Regions from separate parts of the Paenibacillus sp. FSL K6-2859 genome, predicted to be linked through region 1. Evidence: riboswitches for the same ligand, from Rfam matches in the RefSeq annotation. Region 1 holds a riboswitch; each other region holds the start of a gene.
The links. A riboswitch is a leader RNA that binds a small molecule or an ion and turns the genes downstream of it on or off. The one in region 1 is predicted to bind cyclic di-AMP.
Positions count from the first base shown of each region.

Region 1 (3,279 bases):
TCTCCGGAATGAAGGCATGCTTGCAGCCCGGCACCTTTGCAGACACAATCTTGCGGATTCGTTCACCGGCGTGATCCGGGTCCGTAAGAATAATCACCCCTCTACGCTCCATAGCAAGCGCGATCTTCGCAATTACGGTCCGGTCTACAGCCGAGCCCCCTGTTTCGATCGTATCTGCTTCTACAGCGCGTTTAACAGCGACGGTATCACTCTTACCTTCGACGACAATTAGTTCCTTAATCATATCTCTGACTCCTTCCAAAAAAAGCAAAAAAGAAGAGGTTTCGCTCCTCTTCTTTTGGTTAAAGAATGTATAAGTGATGAGCGGTTGCTCTGCGATCAACGAAATGATCATCTGGCGTTCCTTAACGGTTATCATCACTATAGCTTATCAAAGAATAATTTGCAAAAGCTTCAGCCTAGTTTAACTCCGGCTTCACAGGTCCAATCACATAAACGGTTCGTGATTTACGACCGAAATTACGAACATGGCTCAGTGAATCGTAGTAGACATCTACTTTATTGCCCTTAATGGCACCGCCAGTATCTTCTGCTCGGCGGAATCCAAGTCCCTCGATATATACCCACCAGCCAATAGGAATTACATTCGGATCTACAGCAATTGTGCGACCTTCCGTTACGCGTGTTCCGGAAGCCGTTTTGGTACCTATACCTGCCTCTTCTGACGAATAAGCTGTCATGGAGACATTCTTAATCATCTTCTTGTACTCAAAGTCTACGCCAGCCTTGCTTGTGACGTTATTAGTCTTGGCGCTAACTTTAGCCGTTTTTGAAGTGGTGTTTGATTTGGAAGTTGTTGTAGTCTTAGCTACAGCCGGCTTAGGAAGTGCTTTGGTACCAACGGCAATAATCTTATCTTTCGTTACCGTTTGTACTTCCTTACCAATCATGCGCATAGAGGCCAGTTCTCCGTCTTGGTAGATCTTTTCAATATGCTGAATCATGACGCCTGGTTTGCCTGCCTGTGCCACTCTAACTGTTCCCACAGTAAGGGAGGGGTCTGCTGTCTTGATGACTCTGAAGGGTAAGTCAGTTGTTCGCTGTACGGTCTGTTTGTTGATGCGAACAATCTTAACCTCCATGTTTGCAGAAATGGTGGTGTCTAACGAAGGGAAAATCTTATCATGACCTTCTAGGGTAATGCCCATTTTCTCAATTGCTTTACCAATTGTATCCTCGGTCGTATATAACGTTTTTGTTGCTCCATCCGCAGTAAGACTAATTTTCTGCGCACGATTGATAACGACACGGTCACCGTCTTTTATTTCATCACTCAGACCTAAAGATAGTTCATCATGCGGCTGTAGCGAAATTTGCTCTTTCTCCAACACATCACCAAGAAGCGCTTCCCGCGTTTCAAGCGTCTGTGTTTGCCCGTCTATTACTAAAAATAATTGTTTGTTACTTTGACCGTGTACGTACAGCAGAATAAGTAACGCGATAGCGACTGAAATCACGCCTGCAAGTAAAAGCACGCGAGTATTTACTTGCTCCCACCGTAATGCGAAAGACCTGCTGGATGACTGCGAATCATGGGATACTTCTGGTTGGAATACGCCCATTCTCTCCATCCTCCTTACATAGCCCCGTCGTCAATTGTATATCATGAGGACTGAATTCCTTTGACGAAACTATTTGAGATTGTCACAGGACACGCACGTAATAACTTAGCGTCTCCTGCTCATGGATCGCCTGCTCGGCACAGCTACTCCCACCCCTGTTATATAACAGTATGTGGGTAACATTCTATTTATTCAAAAATAAAAAAGCCTAAAAAGAGTTCAACTGAGGACTCTTTCGTGGCTTCTCCAATATCAGAATAGAGAATGCTTGTGCACGAGGTTGCCTCTCTTACTTGCGCTTACGGGGTTAGCTGTCGGGTTCGGACGAAAGAGAGACGCCCTATTTCAGGTCACCCGCTCATGGCGGTTGCCCTTAAATTCACCCCAAAGACCACGTGAAGAAATCAAATACTGTCCTACGGCACGTCTAAACCGTATTTTAAATACAGGCATGCGGCAGGTCAATATTGGTTCCCCCGTTCTCCATACGGAGACTCAGCGAGACGATCCATGAATATATGGCTGTCACTGTAACACAGCTCACATCACTGAAAAGATGATATCCTGTTTTGATGCATGTTGTAAAGGACGATTCAACCACGTTTAAGCAAAAATATGGTTAAAATATTGTAATATTCAGCTGTTTTTATATTAAAAAAGTTTAATATATCGGCCATTCTCTATTTTTCGCCTGTTTTTCTCCCGTTTTCACTCAATCCCAAATCGTTCCAGTGCGTTCGCATACGTTATTTTAGCCAATTCTTCCCATGTTAACCCTTTAATTTCAGCTGCTGCCTCTGCTACCAGCTTCACATGAGCGCTCTCATTTCGCTTTCCGCGGAAGGGGTGCGGAGTCAAATATGGAGCATCGGTTTCGATCAATAATCGGTCTAGAGGGGTCTGCGCAAGTACTTCTTTTGGCACTCTTGCATTTTTGAACGTAATAGGTCCTCCAAAGGATAAATGAAAACCAAGATTCAAGCACATCTTAGCCGTTTCCCAGCTTCCAGAGAACGAGTGCATCACGCCTCCAACCTCATTTGCTTTTTCCTCCCGTAAAATCCGTACAACATCCTCATGGGCATCACGATCATGAATACAAATCGGCATATTCAGTTCGCGGGCTAGTCCAATTTGCTTGCGAAAAACTTCATGCTGCACATCCTTGGGAGAAGTATCCCAGTAATAATCCAGTCCGATTTCACCGATCGCCACCACTTTCTTATGACTGCATAGAGAAGCGATCCAATCGAGATCTCCATCTTTCATATCAATCGCATCCTGAGGATGCCAACCCACTGCCGCATAAATATAATCGTAAGATTCCGCCAGCTTCATCGTTGAGGGAATCGTCTCCCGATTAAATCCGATATTAATCATCTTGCTAACTCCTGCTTCTACAGCACGAGCGATAACTTCTTCGCGATCCTCGTCGAATTGAGGCGCATCCAGATGCGTATGTGTGTCAAACAGATACATTTTAACCTTCACTCCTTGTCAAAAATGCTATATTTTTTTGTATTATTTTGCAAAAATCTCTGCGATAGAAGAAGGCAATCGTGTAAGCACTTTTCTCAACTTATCCTGAGGAAAATAAAGATGATATCTGCCACGGTGAATGCCGCTAATAGAACGTACAATATCGGATACCTCTGAAATTTCCCGCAGATGATCATGCCGATCAAGCAGCAGAATT
Region 1 covers NZ_JBBOYU010000001.1:41,015-44,293, reverse strand. Annotated here, with positions in the region: gene rnmV (ribonuclease M5) at 1-244, opposite strand, end outside; gene MHB64_RS00190 (3D domain-containing protein) at 420-1,583, opposite strand; cyclic di-AMP (ydaO/yuaA leader) riboswitch at 1,865-2,094, opposite strand; gene MHB64_RS00185 (TatD family hydrolase) at 2,292-3,062, opposite strand; gene MHB64_RS00180 (HD domain-containing protein) at 3,105-3,279, opposite strand, start outside.

Region 2 (3,279 bases), on a different contig from region 1:
TTGAAACGAAAAACTCATCCCTCGGCAGGCCGTAGGTCAATTTTTGATCATTATCCGTTGTCACTGTCAGCTGATTTGATGTAATCGAAGCCGATTTGGCTTTGGCATTACCCATGCTGTAGTCATTCACCAATTTTTTAATATCGTTTGTTTGGGCTAGCTTTTCACCAATCGGCTCAGTTTTTCCCCTGTCAGCGATTGTATAGGTGCCCAAAGCTACACCAATCAAAGTTATCGCTATAGCCGTGGACATAAATACTTTTTTATTCATGAAATTTACTACCTTCCTTTTTACATTTAGTGCCGTTTAATATTACATCTTTTGCTCTGGCCAATCTATTTCCAGGGATCAGGAACTGCTGGGATTCAGTTTATAATTTTACTGGCATCATGCTCATAATTCTCTTGTTAAGCATCAGTGTTTGTGATCAGAAGTTACCACATTTATTACTACAGATGTTTTTTTGCCGCCTGAATTTACATTAATGGTAGCCTTTCCTGAAGCAACCGCTGTCACTAATCCACTTGCATTTACCGTTGCTACTTTAGAATTACTTGAAGAATAGGTTATCTTTATTTTCCCGCCTTTGGGTGAGGTCACCGCGGTGGGCTTCAGCTGAAAGGTTTCAGATGGCCTTAAAGGATTAGAAGGGCCTTTGACTGCAATTGAAGTTACTTTTACCGCTTGTGCCGCTTGTGTCGCTGGCGTTAAAGCAGCTGGACTGGTGATTGTTAATGTTAAAAAAGCTACAGATAATGTAGCTGTTAATACACCTTTTTTCAATACCTTCATTCTTAATCTCCTCACAGTATAGCAATACATTTTGGAGAAAGTATGAAGATATGATGTTCTTTTTAAAAATAATTAACGAATCCGAGTGAGAGTGTAGACTTCTTCCAAGTTGTCCAACCAAAAGAAATTGGGCTTCTACTCACCTACCACATATAAAATGTACATTTAAGTGTTACCATGAGAGGGTATTAAAGAGTTGAATTATACTACTAGGAGGAATATTATATGAATGGGTTAAGTGGATTATCAGGTTCAGCTAATATGCCAAAGAACTGTGGAATGGATGGAATGCATACGGGAACAGGAGACAAAAAAATCACCAATCACGAGCATGCTAAAGAACCCATTCAAAACCCAAAGGCAAATATACTGGACGAATATCGTGGGCAAACTATTGATATTAGGTTATAAGAACATCACATACATACCCTAGAGCAAACATATGATTATATCCATTTGAAAAGATATTAGTGACCAACATACAAAGGAGTCCCCATGATATATAGGGGACTCCTTTGTATGTTGAGGAGGAATCTGTGGGATTAGGGAAATGAGAAAACAGACCGTTCTGGGATCTTCTAAAAAACTAGGGGTATCCTGCAGCCATATATGGCTGCTGGATACCCCCTCACCTATTACTTAATTAACCATACTAAGATAACTCTCTTTATCTACTACACGCCGAGCCGTAACATAACGATCTTTGTAGTATCTTTCGGACAACTTGCTTATGCTTACTCCCTTGCTGCTTGAGGAGTGGGCGAATTGATCGTCGCCTAAGTAAATTCCGGCATGGGAGATACCATTACCAAAGGTATTAAAAAACACCAAATCTCCTGATCGTAAGTTCTCTTTTGCAACGGGTGTCCCTACTTTAGCTTGTGACTGGGAAGTGCGTGGAAGATCATCCACATTAAACTTTTTTAGTACATACAGGATGAATCCGGAACAATCGAATCCTGCCTTAGTGGTTCCACCCCATAAATAAGGTGTCCCGAGTACCTGATTCACTTCACTCTCCAGTTTTACCTCACTTGCAAAAGTACTTGGTACAGCTGTTGTGAAAATAACTGCAGCTCCTAGTAAAGATAAAATGACTTTCTTCAGAACCTTGTTCTCCCTTCAATGCCTACGGAGTTAGCTGAGGGTTCGGTTAAAGGTTCCCTATATTCTCTTGCTCACAAGAATAATTCACCCGGAATGGTTCCCCCGTTTTCAATACGAAATTCGGCAGTTGGTTAATATTTTGTAACTAATTACACTTTAATATATCAAGAAATCGCCTGTCAATGCTTTCACAAATTTTATACTTTTATTTTTAAACTACATAGTTTCTACACTTTTTTAGTGTATAATGCAGATTTTCGAGCTTTAATTACGCAAAAACCCTATTTATATAAGTAACTATTTTTCTATTGTCCATGCATTATCCCTTTTTCTTTCTATCAAGATAAAAAATAATGGTGCTCAATAAAAGAAACAAAATTGTAATCATTAACTTGAATTTAGTGTCCATTAGATTAACATATCCATAGCCAATGAGTGTCTCAAGTAGCAACGATGGTATTTTACCTATCGCAGAAGCAACTATAAAACTTGAAAAGCCTACTTTGGAAATAACGCAGATTAGAGTGACTAATGATGAAGGAATTAACGGCGCTGATCGGACAATTATTATGCTAAAAAACTGACGCTTCGGACTTAATGATTGAATCTGGGACTGCCATTTGATGGTTTTATTCGGACGATATTTCTCCTTATAAGTTAAGGTACCTTTGCGATAAAGAAGATAAGAGACGGCTGCCCCTAAAACTTCTCCGATCCAAGAGAGAAGAAACCCGGGAACCACACCAAAGACTAACATATTCACAGTCGTTAGTGCCACTGATGGAATGATTCCTACAACACTTATGACCACATTTATCAATAAACTTATGAGGACTGCCCAGGCTCCCCATACCATCAGCCACCGCATGAGTAATTCTGAATCCACTCCTAGGTATTCCATACTTCCCCTTCACTTTCAATCCACGTAGTATACCTATCTTCTAAACGAATTCTATACTCTATATCTTCAACTCTATTTTCCATCTATTGATACTCCTTCTCCAATCTCTTCTACAAACTTTCCACATATGATAACTCTTGCAGTAATTATATAAATGGAGGGAATTAATCAATGAACATGACTCATTACATGTCCCTTCTTATGGACAGCCAGCCGTGGAATCTGATCATCTTTATGGCAATCCCCGTCATTTTTGCTGAGACTATTACAGTAACCGAGTTCTTTATCCTTTTCAACAAAAACGTCCAGGGTGGATTAAAGGCGTTTAACCGAATCTGCAGTATTTTGGCCGGTCTCTACTTTACAGGAGTTTTCTTGTATCTCTTCCCGACAGCTTTTGTCCCTCTGACCGTAAATGGAGAGTGGCATTCCTGGGTAGACGTAGTCGCGGTTGGATTTTACCTCAGTGGCGTATTCT
Region 2 covers NZ_JBBOYU010000002.1:322,938-326,216, reverse strand. Annotated here, with positions in the region: gene MHB64_RS32360 (CueP family metal-binding protein) at 1-271, opposite strand, end outside; gene MHB64_RS32355 (Ig-like domain-containing protein) at 416-793, opposite strand; gene MHB64_RS32350 (hypothetical protein) at 1,019-1,204, shown strand; gene MHB64_RS32345 (C40 family peptidase) at 1,433-1,900, opposite strand; cyclic di-AMP (ydaO/yuaA leader) riboswitch at 1,905-2,036, opposite strand; gene MHB64_RS32340 (TVP38/TMEM64 family protein) at 2,220-2,801, opposite strand; gene MHB64_RS32335 (DUF6803 family protein) at 2,973-3,279, shown strand, end outside.
Region 2: another riboswitch for cyclic di-AMP. It lies ahead of MHB64_RS32345 (C40 family peptidase); the one in region 1 lies ahead of MHB64_RS00190 (3D domain-containing protein).

Region 3 (3,279 bases), 570 kb from region 1:
GCGGTATCAGGTTCTGGATAACTATGTTTTTGAAGCGCAACACTGGATGGTTTATAATATAGCCGCCCTCCTCTGGAATCTCTCCCACCAGCAACAGCTCTGTACAGACGACCTTGCTCAATGTGCCCTGCCAAGGATTTACCCTGCAGCTTGGCTTTTAAATCCTGTAAAGCACCTTGCACTAGCTCAAACTGAGTCTGATCCCACTCTGAACCATGGGTACGTACTTTATCTATCGCTTCCTCAAGCCGGCAATGGTATATCATTCTGAGAAAAGAACTCCATTTAATAAGGTCGAAGGTTTGGGTATTGGCAGAGATAAGACATGCCCCCCAGCTGCTACCTCCTTTACAGGTAAGTTTCAGGATGCCATACCGGCTGCCTTGATGAGCCTCCATTCCATAGTGAATAGGCTCAGGTGAATCAAAGACAAATACTTCTATGCGAGATAGTCTTCGCTGGTCCATGACGGTTTTCTCCTCCTTAGGTTTCCAAAAGCTTTAGATCTACATGGTGAATTACGTTAGCCTTCTCTATACAGGCGAGCATTTCAGCTTCATACTCACAGACTGCGGCATGCTCCAGCCATAGTAAGAATCTCTGTTTGCGTATAACGGATAAATGTAAGGGAAGGTTGTTGCGGGATCTCATTGCGTACCAACCGACTTCAACATCTTTTCACGGTTCCTTAAAAGCGGTGAGACACGGAAAACGTTGGTGTGCTGACCAATCCTCAGCTGTTGCTTTTCTCGGATGTTTTTATATATTTCGTATATAATCGTTCGATCCAAACAGTATTCACAGGTAGATAGGCTGTTGAAATGGCGAAGTGAACTCCAAAGTAAACATAATTTAGACTTTTTGGCTCAAGTAGCCCTTACTGAGTTCCCCAATAATAGTGTTTCATTCCTTTCACCCCGTCCAGCATGCTATTACCCTATAGAATCAGGTAACGCAAAAACCGCAGCAAGAGGAGGACCTCTGCTGCGGTTTTGGAATACAGGTATATACACACCTGTGCCAAAGCGTGGCGGATCAAGGGTCTCTCTCTTTACGCTTACGAGGTTAGCTGCCGGATTCGGACGGTGAGAGTCGCCCTACCTATGTGAGACTTGAACAGTCTCCTTCGGATTCACCCCAAGTAGGCCATGTGGCCTGATGGTTCCCCCGTTCCCTGCAAAAGCAGGAACTCAGCGTTGAATGTATTTCGTGAAATAGATTCAACCCGAATCATACTCTTTTCAAGGTGTTTCTGTAAAAACAGAAAGTGTTCTTTTGAGCGCAATTTTATCCATATCCTGCCGACTACGACGAAAAAAGGATCCAAATAGGTATTTATTGCGCGTTATCGGGCTTCTTCCTCGCTTAATCTCGCTTTCTTGTTTCCTTTCCTATAAAGGCGATTTTTGGGGATTCCTCCAATTGTGGTGAGTAAAATCACGTGGTATGCCCGTATTTCGCTAATCGATTCAAATTCGAGTAAACAAGAGATATAGAGAGATTGGATATCAAGTAAGCGCTATCCAATACGAAAATAGTTTTTAATTTGCATTATTTTGGCATCAATCAGGTTTTACAATACTTCCTGCATAAGGGTATGATTACTCCTGTTTCAACACAACAATCGAATATTTGATCCGCTTAATTTCCGTTAAGGAAAGCGGGGGAACCAACAATCGGCAGACGATGTGAGAGTCGGAAGCCGGTTATGGGGTGAATCCTGTAGAGGATGCGAGTGTGCTCGCATCCTCTACAGGTAGGGCGACTCTCACCGCCCGAATCCGACAGCTAACCTCGTAAGCGTATGGAGAGAGGATGAGTGCAATGTGACCGCTAGCGAGCCACAGAGGAGAATCCTTTGTGGCTTTTTGCTGTGCTGTTTTTAGCAAAGCATTTATGGAAAACCTCACGAAGAGGTCGTTATATTCATCATTAGCGGTAGCTTTTCTTTCAAGACCAGGGTGATCAAGCTCTGATCTTACAAGCAAAGCATTTGAGGAGAATAAGAGATGACAGATCAGAATGAATATGTACTGGTATGTGCGCCAACGAAGGCAGGAGAACATTTTATTAAGCTTCTAAAATTCAGAGGCATTAAGATGGCCGGATTGACCAACAACTTGCCTGAGAAGTCCCTACTTGAAGAGATGGGGATTGAGCAAGTTGTTCTAGTAGATACCCGCCATCAGAATACTTGGTTTCGCCCGCCGTTCCCGGTAGGCCGGGTATATCTGTTCGAGAGCAGCTTTACGTTATGCTGCCGCTATATTCAGATGTGCCGCACTTGGACGACACAGCCGATTTTTGTAATCACAAGCTCAATAAATCCTAGATTGGTCTATAAAAGACTTGGCGCAAGTTATGTAATCTATTCCCACAGTGGTGATGCTGATTTTCTGGTCGACAGATCACCTCATCAAGGATAAAAGAAGGAGTGCGGGAAATATGATGGATCTGTATATGGTGGCTACGCTAGCTGTGATTTACGGGTTGTTTTATGGATTTATGCGCTGGTGCGCAGGTGTAGTTGAGGATACAGGGAGGGATAAGCTGTGATTCTAGTAATCGCTGTTACCCTATTACTGTTTGTATATCTGGTTTACGCATTGATTCATCCGGAGAAATTTTAAGGAGGGGCATTCATGGGCATTTTGCAAATCGCTCTTGTAATCGTAATTCTCATCTTGCTGGTTAAGCCGATGGGCACGTATTTATATTATGTATTTTCTAATGAACCGAACCGTACGGATCGCTGGTTTGGAGGTATAGAAAAAGGGATTTTTAAGCTGATCGGCCTGAAAAAAAAGGACGGAATGTCCTGGAAGAAATATGCGCTCACCTTTGTTTTAACGAATATCGTACTGGTAACTTTCAGTTATATTTTTCTTAGATTACAGCGGGGACTGCCGCTAAATCCGAATGGAATTGCAGATATGGAACAGACGCTTTCATTCAATACGGTGATCAGCTTTATGACCAATACGAACCTGCAGCATTATAGCGGGGAGACGGGGCTTTCGTATTTTTCACAAATGGCTGTCATCACGATGATGATGTTCACGTCTGCAGCGAGCGGATTTTCTGTTGCGGTTGCTTTTGTCAGAGGGATCACAGGCCAGAAATCAGTCGGGAACTTCTTCGAGGATTTCGTCAAAGCACATATTCGTGTGTTCATTCCACTAGCTTTGTTAGTTTCATTGGTGCTGGTAGGCTTGCATGTGCCGCAAACGCTAAAGCCTTCGCTTGAGGTCACTACTCTGGAAGGGCAAACCCAACAAA
Region 3 covers NZ_JBBOYU010000001.1:607,883-611,161, forward strand. Annotated here, with positions in the region: gene MHB64_RS02690 (hypothetical protein) at 1-467, opposite strand, end outside; gene MHB64_RS02695 (hypothetical protein) at 484-651, opposite strand; cyclic di-AMP (ydaO/yuaA leader) riboswitch at 1,041-1,206, opposite strand; cyclic di-AMP (ydaO/yuaA leader) riboswitch at 1,629-1,819, shown strand; gene MHB64_RS02700 (hypothetical protein) at 2,010-2,426, shown strand; gene kdpF (K(+)-transporting ATPase subunit F) at 2,553-2,630, shown strand; gene kdpA (potassium-transporting ATPase subunit KdpA) at 2,643-3,279, shown strand, end outside.
Region 3: another riboswitch for cyclic di-AMP. It lies ahead of MHB64_RS02700 (hypothetical protein); the one in region 1 lies ahead of MHB64_RS00190 (3D domain-containing protein).